Regions from separate parts of the Serratia bockelmannii genome, predicted to be linked through region 1. Evidence: predicted binding sites of a transcription regulator. Region 1 holds the regulator's gene; each other region holds the start of a gene.
What was found. The regulator PhoB, encoded in region 1, activates phosphate uptake and scavenging genes when phosphate is short. The targets are predictions, from matches to a motif close to CTGTCATAAAACTGNCNNAT.

Region 1 (4,105 bases):
GATCCGCCAGGGCGCTCAGGCGTTGGCGCAGCGGGGCCAACGGCGTTTGCGCCTCCAGCGCCTGTTGCTGCTGTTGTTGAACGGCCAGCGCTTCGTTCAGCGCGTTCAACTGCTGCTGATGTAGTGCGCCCTGTGCCGTCAGCTGGCTGCGCTGAGCGGTGAGCTGCTCCAGCGTAGTTTGCTGCTGGGCGCACTGCTGCGCGGCGGCATCGGCGGCCTGTCGTCGCTCGGCCTGTGTCGACTGCAGTTGGGCTATTTGGTGGTCGAGCGGAGCGACTTGCTCATCGATCAGCTGTTGCTGCTGCTGCATATACTCGGCATGGGTTTGCTGCGCCAGGCGGGCTTTTTCCACCGCCTGCTGCAGCGGCGCCAGCTGCGCCGAGTGCTGTTCCTGTTGCTGCGTCAGCTGGGCTGCCTGCTGTTGTATCGTCTGCAGTTCGGCGCGGCAGCGATCGCGTTCGCCGCGCAGCGGCCGCAATTTCTCGGCCGGTTCGCTGAGCGCCAGCTGCTGCAGCTGCGGGGCGGCCTCCGCCTGCTCGCGCTGGGCGGTTTCCAGCCGCCGTTGACCCTCGCCTTGCTGTTGCCGGAGGCGTTGCCATTGCTGCAGCCAGCTCAGCGCCTGTTGCTGTCGCTGGGTTTGCTCGCCGAGGGCGATTTCCTGCGCGCTCAGCGCCGTCAGCTGTTCGGTCAGAGACTGGCGCTGCTCGTCGTTCAGCAGTTCGATGCCGCTGGCGCGTTGGTGTAACCCATCCAGGTCGGTTTTGGCCTGCTTGTGCGACTCGAACACCTGTTCGGACAGTCGCCCGTAGATTTCGGTGCCGGTCAGCTCTTCCAGCAGTTCGGCGCGATCGTTGGCATCGGCATTGAGGAAGGCGGCGAACTGCCCCTGAGACAGCATCATCGATTTGGTGAAGCGGCCAAAGTCCAGCCCGGTGATGGTTGCGGTAAGCTCCAGCTTGTCGCGCACCTTGTCCGCCAGGATCTTGCCGTCCTCGCGGCGCGCCAATTCGACCTTCGGCGCCTGCAGATTGCCGTCCGGCGCATTCTTGGCGCGGCGCTGGCTCCAGAAGGCGCGATAGCCGACGCCCTTGACCTCGAATTCGACCTCCGCCAGCGATTCGGCGGTGTGGCGGGTCATCAGTTCATTCTGGCTCGGCGTGACGTTGAGGCGCGGCGTCTGGTGGTACAGCGCCAGGCAAATGGCGTCCAGCAGGGTGGTTTTGCCCGCACCGGTCGGGCCGGTAATGGCGAACAGGCCGTTGCTGGCGAACGGCTCGGCGGTGAAGTCAATTTTCCATTCGCCCTGCAGCGAGTTGAGGTTTTTTAACCGCAGGCTGAGGATCTTCATGGGTTGGTCTCCTCAGGATTGTGCTGCACCGCATCGACCACCTGGCGGAACAGTTGGTGCATCCGCCGTTGGCGTGCTTCGGGCATGTCGGCCTCCTGCGCCAGGCGCCGTTCGAACACCTCGTTGACGCTCAGTTCGTTCAGCGTTTCCTTATCCTGCTGCGCGATTGCCTGGCGGCGCTGCTCTTTGCTGCGCCGCAACAGCACCACTTCCACCGGCAGCTCATCCGCCATCAGTTGGATGCGGCGCTGAATATCGCTGAGGTAGTCCTGCGTCGCCACTTCGATATCCAGCCACACCGGCAGCTCGCCGGCATAGTCGGCAAATTGCTGCAGTTGCCGTTCGATCTCGGCCAGATCCCCTTTGATCAGCTGCATGGGCTGGAACTGCGGGATCGTTAACGCATCTACCTGCTGGAGGGCTCCGTCGGCGAAATCGACCAGGAAGACGCTTTTGGCTTTGCCCAGCTCATCGAAGCTGAGCGGGATCGGTGAGCCGCTATAGCGAATATGCTCTGACTTGGCGACGTTCTGCGCGCGGTGAATGTGGCCGAGCGCGATGTAATCGGCGGGCGGGAAGGCCTGCGCCGGGAAGGCGTCCAGAGTGCCGATATAGATGTCGCGCACCGAGTCGGAGGTGGTGACGCCGACGGTGGTCAGGTGGCCGGTGGCGACGATCGGCAGCGGCAAGCCCAGCTGGTCGCGGCGCTCGCAGGCCGCCTGATACAGCGTCTGATAATGTTCGGCGATGGCTTCCTGCAGCGCCTGCTGTTTCTGCGCGCCGGATTCGCCGGCGCGGCTGGTAAGCAGATCGCGCGGCCGTAGGAACGGGATGGCGCACAGCACCGCGCCCGGCTGGCCGTCGCGCTGGTTAAGCACCACGATCTGCTGTTCGGCCGCGCCTTGCGCGCTCGCGATCACCGTGGTGTTCAGGCAGGAGAGCAGTTCCCGCGATTCGTTCAGCGTCGCCACCGAATCGTGGTTGCCGCCCAACACGACCAACTGGCAGCCGGTGCGCTGTAGTTCCACCACGAAGCGGTTGTACAGCTCGCGGGCATAGCTGGGTGGTGAGCCGGTATCGAACAGATCCCCGGCGACGATCAGCGCATCCACCTGTTGCTGTTCGATCTGTTCGATCAGCCAGTTCAGAAAAGCCTGGTGCTCGGCGGCGCGGCTTTTGGTGAAAAAGTACTGGCCAAGGTGCCAGTCAGAGGTGTGGATCAGGCGCATGACACTCCCGGATGCAAAGATAATGGCGATGATTATAAAGGCCGCGGCGGCGGCTGTCCCGGCGCAATGATGATGACAACCGGATGATTTTTCTTTACTGCGGGAAATAATCGCTATGCTTACTGCCTATAACAGCCGGTTTTTTTCATAAAAGTGTCACAAAACTGACGCATAATGGCGCCCGAAAAGTCGCTAACACATTGGCAGGATTGACGATGGCAAGACGCATACTGGTGGTGGAAGACGAAGCGCCGATCCGTGAGATGGTGTGCTTTGTGTTGGAACAAAATGGTTACCAACCGTTGGAAGCCGAGGATTATGACAGCGCCGTGACGCGTCTGTCTGAGCCGTTCCCTGATTTGGTGTTGCTTGACTGGATGTTGCCCGGCGGTTCCGGCATTCAGTTTATCAAACATATGAAGCGCGAAGCGCTGACCCGCGATATTCCGGTCATGATGCTGACCGCGCGCGGGGAAGAGGAAGACCGCGTGCGCGGCCTGGAAGTGGGGGCGGATGATTACATTACCAAGCCGTTCTCGCCCAAGGAGCTGGTGGCGCGCATCAAGGCGGTCATGCGCCGCATTTCACCGATGGCGGTGGAAGAAGTGATTGAAATGCAAGGCCTGAGCCTGGACCCGTCCTCCCACCGCGTGATGGCGAACGATCAGGCGTTGGACATGGGGCCGACCGAGTTCAAGCTGCTGCACTTCTTTATGACCCACCCGGAGCGGGTTTATAGCCGTGAGCAGTTGCTTAATCACGTCTGGGGCACTAACGTTTATGTGGAAGACCGTACCGTTGACGTGCATATCCGTCGGCTCCGCAAAGCGTTAGAAACCAGTGGGCATGATAAAATGGTTCAAACCGTTCGGGGCACCGGCTACCGGTTCTCAACGCGCTACTGATCGCGCTGCGCTGGAGAATATGCCGTGTTAGAACGTCTGTCGTGGAAGAGGCTGGCTCTGGAGCTGGCTCTTTTTTGTTTGCCCGCCTTACTGCTGGGGCTGATTTTCGGTTATCTGCCCTGGTTTCTGCTGGCCTCCGCGCTGGCTGCGCTGGTGTGGAATTTCTACAACCAGCTCAAACTCTCCCATTGGCTGTGGATTGACCGCAGCATGACGCCGCCGCCCGGCCGCTGGAGCTGGGAGCCGCTGTTCTATGGCCTGTATCAGATGCAGCAGCGCAATCGCCGCCGCCGGCGCGAGCTGGCGCTGCTGATCAAGCGCTTTCGCAGCGGGGCCGAATCGTTGCCTGACGCGGTGGTGATGACCACCGTCGAGGGCAATATCTTCTGGTGCAACGGGCTGGCGCAGCATCTGCTCGGCTTCCGCTGGCCGGAAGACAACGGCCAGCACATCCTTAACCTGCTGCGCTATCCGGAATTCAGCCACTATCTGCAACAGCAGGAGTTTTCACGTCCGCTGACGCTGCAGTTGAACAACGAACACTACGTCGAATTCCGCGTGATGCCGTATTCCGAAGGGCAGTTGCTGATGGTGGCGCGCGACGTCACCCAGATGCGCCAACT
Region 2 (4,105 bases), 2.2 Mb from region 1:
GATGCCCTGACCGGTGCGTGAAATCAGGTGATAGGCTGGCATCTGGTGGTTTTTCCACGCCAGATCGGACACCGCCTGCTCGGGCGCACTGGTTTCCGGCGTGATGTAGGTACCGCCGGCGCTGGAGAGCGCGATGTACGGGCTGGCCGGATCGGCGATCTGCGCGCAGGCCCAGCGCACGAACTCGTCCACATAGCGGGTGTAGTTGGTGAACAGCACGAACGGCTGGAAATGCTCCACCGGGGTGCCGGTGTAGTGCCGCAGACGCGCCAGCGAGAAATCCGCGCGCAGCGCATCGAAATGCGACAGCGGGAAATGGTTGTCGGTGGTGTGATACAGGCCGTCGGCGGTCTCGTCACCGATCTGCGCCAGCTCGGTGGTGGGGAAATGCTGCGCGATGCCGGCGCTCATTGAGCGATCGAGCGCCAGGCTGGAACCGTCGATCACGTAAGGGAACGGGATCTCCTGCTGCGACGGCGCCACTTCAATATGGGAGGCGTAATCGTGTTCCAGCATCGCCAGCTGTTCGGCCAGATAGTGGCGGAACAGCTGCGGCCGGGTCACGGTGGTGCTGTAGCTGCCGGGATGGGTAAAGCGGCCGAAGGCGCGGGTTTTGTTTGGGCCGGATTGCTGCCCGTCCCAGCTGACGCGCAGCTCGGGATACACGAACAGCCCCGCGGCGCGCGCCTGCTCATCCGGCAGGGTGCCGTGGCTGATAAAATCGCTGACCGCCTGACGCAGCGCGTCTACCGCGGCGTCATACAGGGCTTCCAGTTGATCGAGTGCCTGATCGGCGCTGAGGCCGCTGCGAGGTGGGGCATAGCTCATACTTTCTCCTTCGATGTCCCGGCTCTGGCGGGATTGGCGGCGTTTCACCGTCACAGGTTAGCCGAAGAAGGGCGTAAAAGCTTGGTCGAAATGACGGGCGCGGCAAAGAAATTACCGCGCCCGTAGCGTGCCGGGGGTCAGGAGGCGGGCGCGGCCGCTTCGACCTTCAGCGACACCAGCCCGATGCCCAGCTTCTTCGGCGTGAAGCCGCCGCTGGCGCTCTCTTTCGGCTCGGTGGGGGCCGGCGGGGTAATGCTGATCTTCTGCGCGCCGCGCGGGTTGTCGAAGCGCAGGGTGACGGTGCTGTCCTGCTCGCCGAGCGACACGAAGCGCTCTTCGTCGCCGACGCGCACCGAAATCGGTTCGCCGACGTTGTTGCCGTAGGCGCGGGCGCGCAGCACCAGATCAAAGGTCTTCGGCAGCGGGTCGACGTAATCGATGTCGACCGCCGGCGCCAGGTTGGCGTCGGACCAGCGGCCCCACTCCTCGACGGCGGAGACGCCGGTAATGGCCTTCACCTGCTCCGGCAGGCCGGGCAGCATGAACTCGATGGCGTCCGCCCGGTATTTCACCGCCGCGTCGTCCACCTGCAGGCGAGCGACGGCGTTTTGGTAATCGGCGACGCTGTCCGTCGCCGGGCCGGTGAAGTTCACCTTGCCGTTGAAGCGTTCGCCGCTGGCCTGCGCGATCTGCGGCGGCGAGGCCAGGGTGCCGGAGGCCACGCAGATGTCGGTGCTCAGCGCCAGCTGCGGCGCCCAGACCCGGCCGATCTCGTAGCATTTATCGACCCAGACGAATTTCTCCCCCGCGCCCAGCCCGGCCAGCTGTTTGCGCAGCGGGGTGGAGAGGTAGACGTTGAACATCGGTTCGATGCGGTTGTCGCCCACCCGCAGGATGAACGGCACCTTGTAAGTGACGCCGGAGAAGCTGAAGCTGCGTTGGCGCGTGTCCACGCTGTAGTCGCTGATGCGGTTCGGCAGGCCCCACTGGTTGATCACCGCCGGTTTCCAGCCGTTAATTTTCTCTTCGATATTCAGGAACACCGTAGACAGCGACGGCGCCGACAGGCTGCTGCGGCCGAGGCCGATGTAGTTGTCGCCGCCCATCACGTCCAGCACCGTGGCGCCGTTGTCCAGCGTGCTGCGCTTCTCGTTGCGCTGCTCCGCCTGCGGCCGGGTGCCGTCGATGATGAAGAACAGGTTGCGGCGCTTCTGTTTGGTCAGGATGTCGTAGGCGGTGTTGTTCATCGCCAGATGATCGGAGGACACCACGATCACGGTGTTGCTGAAATAGGGCGAGCGTTTGATTTTGTCGATCAGCGCGGCGATGTGTTGCTGGCTGCAGGCCACCGCGCTCAGCGAGCGGTTTTCCTTGTTCTGCCAGGCGTAACTCTTCTTGCTGCAGCCGGCGGAGATAAAGCCGTCCGGGTGATGGGTATCGACGGTCAGGGTAAACAGCGAGAACGGCTGGCGCTGTTTGGACAGCTCGACGAACTTGCCGTACACCACGTCCAGCACGCTATCGTCGTACCAGCCCCAGTCGTTTTTGTAGCTCGGATCGGCGACCTGTTCGCGCAGCTCTTTGAAGCCGTAAATGTGGTCGAAGCCGTGGGATTTCAGGAAGGTGTCTTTACCGGCGAACGCCAGCTCGGCGCCCTGATAGAAAGAGTTGCTGTAGCCGGCGGCCTTCAGCACGTCGCCCAGGCAGACGTTCTCCGGGTAGAAGGTGGAGACCGCGCTGGAGGCGTTGCCGTCGAAGGGCGCGAACAGCGGAATGCCGCACTGTGAGGCGACCATGCCGGCGATGGTGTAACCGGTGCCCGGCAGCTGTTGGGTGTTGCTGAAATCGATGCTGTCCGCGCGCAGGGCGTTCAGCTCGTCGGCCAGGCCGGGAAACAGCTCGGTATCGAAGTAGGTGCGCTCCAGGCTCTCGGCATAGATGTACACCAGGTTCGGCCGCTTGCCCTGCACGGTCTTTTTCGGCGCCTTGTAGTAGGTGGTGAAATCGGCGGTATCGCCGACGATCTGGCTCTTGACCAGCAGCGAGATGTCCTGAAATGCCGGGGTGGTGCCGACCGAAAACAGCGCCAGCAGCACGGCGACGAGGCTGTAGGCCACGCTGCTGCCTTTGGCTTTGCGGCGCAGCAGGCTGCGGGCCAGCACCGCGAAGATAAGCCCCAACGCCGCCAGCAGGCCGATGAACGGCAGCACGTATTTGCTGATGCCCGCGCCTTTGAGGCTGCTGGTGACGGTGTAAATCACCGCGTCGGTGATGCCGTCGCCGGTAAAGTAGTTGCTGGCGATCAGGATGACGTTCAGCACCAGATAGCTGCCGAGCAGCGTCAGCAGAATGGCGAACCACCAGCGGTTGGCGGCGGCCCGGGTGCGATAAATCAAAATCGACGCCAAAAAGAGAACAAAAGAAACGACTGCTAAAACCATCCGCCAAACCCTGTCTGATTGAAAAAACGTTGCTGCCCTGGTCTGCGCCGCCGACCGTGCCGCGGCGCGAAAAGTGAAGGGTATAGCCTATTGCCGGCGGCGGAACAACGCGCGATCTCCCGCTACGGCCGACGAACGGCGGCTATTGTACATTTTTATGACAATAGTGTGACGTTAATCACGCCGACGGCGGCCTCTGCGGCGAAAGCTTGCTGGTCGGAGGTTTCGCTCTACGCTTAATGAGCGCCACGACGGTGCGCCCATCAGCCTTTCACAGGAGGAAGTATGCAGACGATTCCCGCCGCGGTACTCGACGATCTGGCCCCGCAAGGCGTGTTGCGCGCGGCGATCAACTACGGCAATCCGGTGCTGGCACAGGCCGGGGCCGGCGGTAAACCGCAAGGCGCTTCGGTGGAGCTGGCCGCCGCGCTGGCCCAGGAACTGGGCGTGGCGCTCGAACTGGTCACCTATGACGCGGCGGGCAAGGTTTTTGCCGACCTGGACAGCGGCGCCTGGAACCTGGCGTTTATGGCTATCGAGCCGGTGCGTGCGGCGCAAATCGCCTTCAGCGAACCCTATGTGATCATCGAGGGGACTTACCTGGTGGCGAACGACGCGCCTTATTTTGAGGTGGCGCAGCTCGACAGGCCGGAGGTGCGCATCGCGGTCGGTCAGGGGGCGGCGTACGATCTGTTTTTATCGCGCACGCTGCAGCAGGCGCAGCTGGTGCGGGCGGCAACCTCCGCCGAGGCGATCGCGCTGTTTTTCGAACGGGGGCTGGAGGCGGCGGCCGGCGTGCGTCAACCGCTGCTGGCCGCCGCGGCCGCCCATCCCGG
Region 3 (4,105 bases), 810 kb from region 1:
GCTGCAAGAGTGCATCGCCTTCGGCGACGGTATGAACGATCTGGAGATGCTGTCGATGGCCGGCAAGGGCTGCATCATGCGCGACGCGCATCAGCGCCTGAAGGATATGCTGCCGGAGCTGGAAGTGATCGGCTCCAATGTCGATAACGCGGTGCCGCACTACCTGCGCAAGATGTTCCTCTGAAATAACCAGGCCGTTTCTCTGAAATAACAAGGGCGCCTTGCGGCGCCCTTGGCATTACTTGTGCTGGCCCTGCTTCTGCAGGAACTGCACGCCCTTGTCCGGGAAGTCGGTGAACACGCCGTCGACGCCGGCCTGGTTGTAAATCACGTCATACAGTTGGTTCACGTCGGTCACGTACTTCGGCAGCGCATCGGCGCGGATGGTGAACGGATGCACCGCCAGCTTGCTGGCGTGCGCTTCTTTCACCATGTCGGTCAGCACGATGTGGCCCGGCTTGGATTGATCCGCCACCACCAGCATGTGGTAGTCCGGCCCGATACCGTCGGCATACTGAGCGATTTTCTTCATCGCACCCGGTTTGAACATCCAGTCGTAGTCGTATTCTACCCACTTGCCGTCGGCTTTCTGCTCGTAGGTTTCCTGCCAGTCGTTATAGGCGATCAGCTGCACCAGCTTCAGATCCATGCCCAGCTTCGGCTCCAGCTCGTTCTTGATGCGCTTGAGCTCGTTGGCGTCGAAGCACTGCAGGTAGACGTTGTCGTTCTTGCCGGTGTAGCCGTACTGCTTGAGCACCGCCAGCACTTTGCTGGAGATGTCTTTGCCTTCCTGCTTGTGGAACCAAGGCGCTTTGATTTCAGGATAGATGCCGATGTTTTTGCCGGTCGAATGGTTCAGACCCTGCACGAACTCGATCTCTTCCTGGAAGGTGTGGACGCGGAAGTCGGATTTGCCCATCGGGAAGCGGCCAGGGTAGCCCTGTACCTTCTTGCCGTTTTCGATGTCAAAGCCTTCGGTGAACTTCAGCGATTTGATCTCCGCCAGCGTAAAGTCGATGGCGTAATAACGGCCGTCTTTGCGTGCGCGGTTCGGGAAACGTTCGGCGACGTCGGTGACGCGATCGAGGTAATGGTCGTGCAGCACCACCAGCTCGTTGTCCTTGGTCATCACCAGATCTTGTTCGAGGTAATCGGCGCCCTGCGCGTAGGCCATTGCCTTCGCCGGCAGAGTGTGTTCCGGCAGGTAGCCGCTGGCGCCGCGGTGGGCGATCACCACTTTGTCCGCCGCCTGGGCGGCGCTGACCATTGAGGTGGCGAGAATGATCCCTGTCAGCAGGGCTTTGACTTGAGTCCGCATTCCGTTTTCTCCGTGTTGTTGGGGGCAGGGTAGTAAAAAGGCCGCAGGGCGGCCTTTAAATCATGCAAAAGTCGTGTGACGGTTAGCCGCGCTTGCCGGCAGCGATTTCCGCGTGGTGTTTCTTCTCGTTCAGCATGGTCAGCAGCAGCAGGATAACCGCCAGCACGCCGCCGCCGATCATCACCATGAAGCCGCCGTCCCAACCGAAGAAGTCTACGGTGTAACCGACGATGGCGCTGGCCGCAACCGAGCCGCCCAGGTAGCCGAACAGGCCGGTGAAGCCCGCGGCGGTGCCGGCGGCTTTCTTCGGCGCCAGCTCCAGCGCGTGCAGGCCGATCAGCATCACCGGGCCGTAGATCAGGAAGCCGATGACCAGCATACAGATCATGTCCACGGTCGGGTTACCGGCCGGGTTCATCCAGAACACCACGGTGGCGATGGTCACCAGCGTCATGAAGAACACGCCGGTGGCGCCGCGGTTGCCTTTGAACACTTTGTCCGACATCCAGCCGCACAGCAGGGTGCCCGGGATACCGGCGTATTCATACAGGAAGTAGGCCCAGGAAGACTTGTCCAGCGCGAAGTGCTTCACTTCTTTCAGGTAGGTCGGTGACCAGTCCAGAATGCCGTAACGCAGCAGGTAGACGAACACGTTGGCGACAGCGATGTACCATAACAGCTTGTTCGGCAGGATGTACTGCATGAAGATCTGCTTGGCGGTCAGCTCTTCTTCGTCTTTTTCGCTGTAGTCGTCCGGGTAGTCGTTTTTGTACTCTTCAATCGGCGGCAGGCCGCAGGATTGCGGGGTATCGCGCATCAGGGCGAAAGCGATCAGGGCCACCAGGATGGCGCCGAAGGCCGGCATGTACAGCGCCGCGTGCCAGTCGTTGAACCAGGCCATGCCCAGCAGGAACAGCAGCGGCGGCAGGCCGCCACCCACGTTGTGGGCGCAGTTCCAGATGGAGACGATGCCACCGCGTTCTTTCTGCGACCACCAGTGCACCATGGTGCGGCCGCACGGCGGCCAACCCATGCCCTGGAACCAGCCGCACAGGAACAGCAGAACGAACATCACCGCGATGCTGGAAGTTGCCCACGGTACGAAGCCCATGAACAACATCACCGCCGCCGCCAGGATCAGGCCGGCAGGCAGGAACACCCGCGGGTTGGAACGGTCAGAGACCGAACCCATGATGAATTTGGAGAAGCCGTAGGCGATAGAGATGCCCGACAGCGCGAAGCCGAGGTCGCCGCGGCTGAAGCCTTGTTCGATCAGGTAAGGCATGGCCAGGGTGAAGTTCTTACGCACCAGATAGTAGGCGGCGTAACCGAAGAAGATCCCCAGGAAAATTTGCCAGCGCAGCTTACGGTAGAGCGGATCTACCTTATCGCTCGGCACACGGGCGATGTGTGCGGCTGGCTTAAAAATACTCAACATGAGCGCCTCCGATGGCTTTATCTGTTATCACATCAATATGACCTTTTACGTTCATTTGATGATTGAGCGGATATCGAATGTGGTGTTTTTGTGTTCCATAACGAGCGCCATTGTCATCAAATACGCCTGGTGTCGCTGTGACGAATGGCGCAATTGTTACACTTTCATGAAACCACGGCGGATTTTGAGCGATTCGTTAACGTTATGAAATAGAAAAACGTCCAAAAATCGTGATTATGATCACATTGATGGTTTTTTGTGGTCATTTTTATTTCGTTTTATGTTCGTTATTGTTCCTTATCAAACAAAGACCCCAATAACCGTGGCTCAATAGGCTCATAACTACCGATCCTGAGGGAGCGACATGAGCAGCTATTTTGACGGCGGCGAAACGGATGTGATCATCATCGGCGGCGGCGCCACCGGCGCAGGCATTGCCCGCGACTGTGCGCGGCGCGGCCTGCGATGCATTTTGCTGGAGCGCCACGACATCGCCACCGGCGCCACCGGCCGCAACCACGGTTTATTGCACAGCGGCGCGCGCTATGCGGTGACCGACGGCGAGTCGGCGCGCGAGTGCATCGAAGAAAACCGCATCCTGAAACGCATCGCGCATCACTGTATCGAGCGCACCGACGGGCTGTTCATCACCTTGCCGCAAGACTCGCTGGACTATCAGCAGCAGTTTATCGCGGCCTGTCGCCAGGCCGATATCGACGCCGAAGCGATCGACCCGCAGCTGGCGCTGCGGCTGGAGCCGGCGGCTAACCCGGCGCTGATCGGCGCGGTGCGCGTACCGGACGGCACCGTCGATCCCTTCCGGCTGACCGCCGCCAACATGTTGGACGCGCGCGAGCACGGTGCGCAGATCCTGACCTACCACCAGGTGGTGGGATTGTTGCGCAGCGGCGATCGGGTAACGGGCGTGCGCGTTTACGACCATCAGAATCAGCGGCGCTATGAGCTGCACGCGTCTGTGGTGGTCAACGCCGCCGGTATCTGGGGCCAGCAGATCGCCGAATATGCCGATTTACGCATTCGCATGTTCCCGGCCAAGGGAGCGCTGCTGATCCTCGGCCATCGCATCAACAACATGGTGATCAACCGCTGCCGCAAACCGGCGGACGCCGACATCCTGGTGCCGGGCGACACCATCTCGCTGATCGGCACCACCTCGACCCATATCGACTACGACCAAATTGACAACATGCTGGTGACCCCGCAGGAGGTGGACATTCTGATCCGCGAGGGGGCGCTGTTGGCGCCCACCCTGGCGCAGACCCGTATTCTGCGCGCCTATGCCGGGGTGCGGCCGCTGGTCGCCAGCGACGACGATCCCAGCGGGCGCA

Region 2: the regulator PhoB is predicted to act here: its motif matches at 3,414-3,433, upstream of opgB (phosphatidylglycerol--membrane-oligosaccharide glycerophosphotransferase).
Region 3: the regulator PhoB is predicted to act here: its motif matches at 2,910-2,929, upstream of glpT (glycerol-3-phosphate transporter).

The regions. Positions count from the first base shown of each region.
Region 1 is NZ_CP196512.1:1,028,589-1,032,693, forward strand. Features, by position in the region: gene sbcC (exonuclease subunit SbcC) at 1-1,348, opposite strand, end outside; gene sbcD (exonuclease subunit SbcD) at 1,345-2,577, opposite strand; gene phoB (phosphate response regulator transcription factor PhoB) at 2,793-3,482, shown strand; gene phoR (phosphate regulon sensor histidine kinase PhoR) at 3,507-4,105, shown strand, end outside.
Region 2 is NZ_CP196512.1:3,264,156-3,268,260, reverse strand. Features, by position in the region: gene ACSJLU_RS15555 (AMP nucleosidase) at 1-828, opposite strand, end outside; gene opgB (phosphatidylglycerol--membrane-oligosaccharide glycerophosphotransferase) at 966-3,269, opposite strand; gene ACSJLU_RS15545 (transporter substrate-binding domain-containing protein) at 3,555-4,105, shown strand, end outside.
Region 3 is NZ_CP196512.1:216,250-220,354, forward strand. Features, by position in the region: gene yigL (sugar/pyridoxal phosphate phosphatase YigL) at 1-184, shown strand, start outside; gene glpQ (glycerophosphodiester phosphodiesterase) at 239-1,318, opposite strand; gene glpT (glycerol-3-phosphate transporter) at 1,401-2,756, opposite strand; gene glpA (anaerobic glycerol-3-phosphate dehydrogenase subunit A) at 3,121-4,105, shown strand, end outside.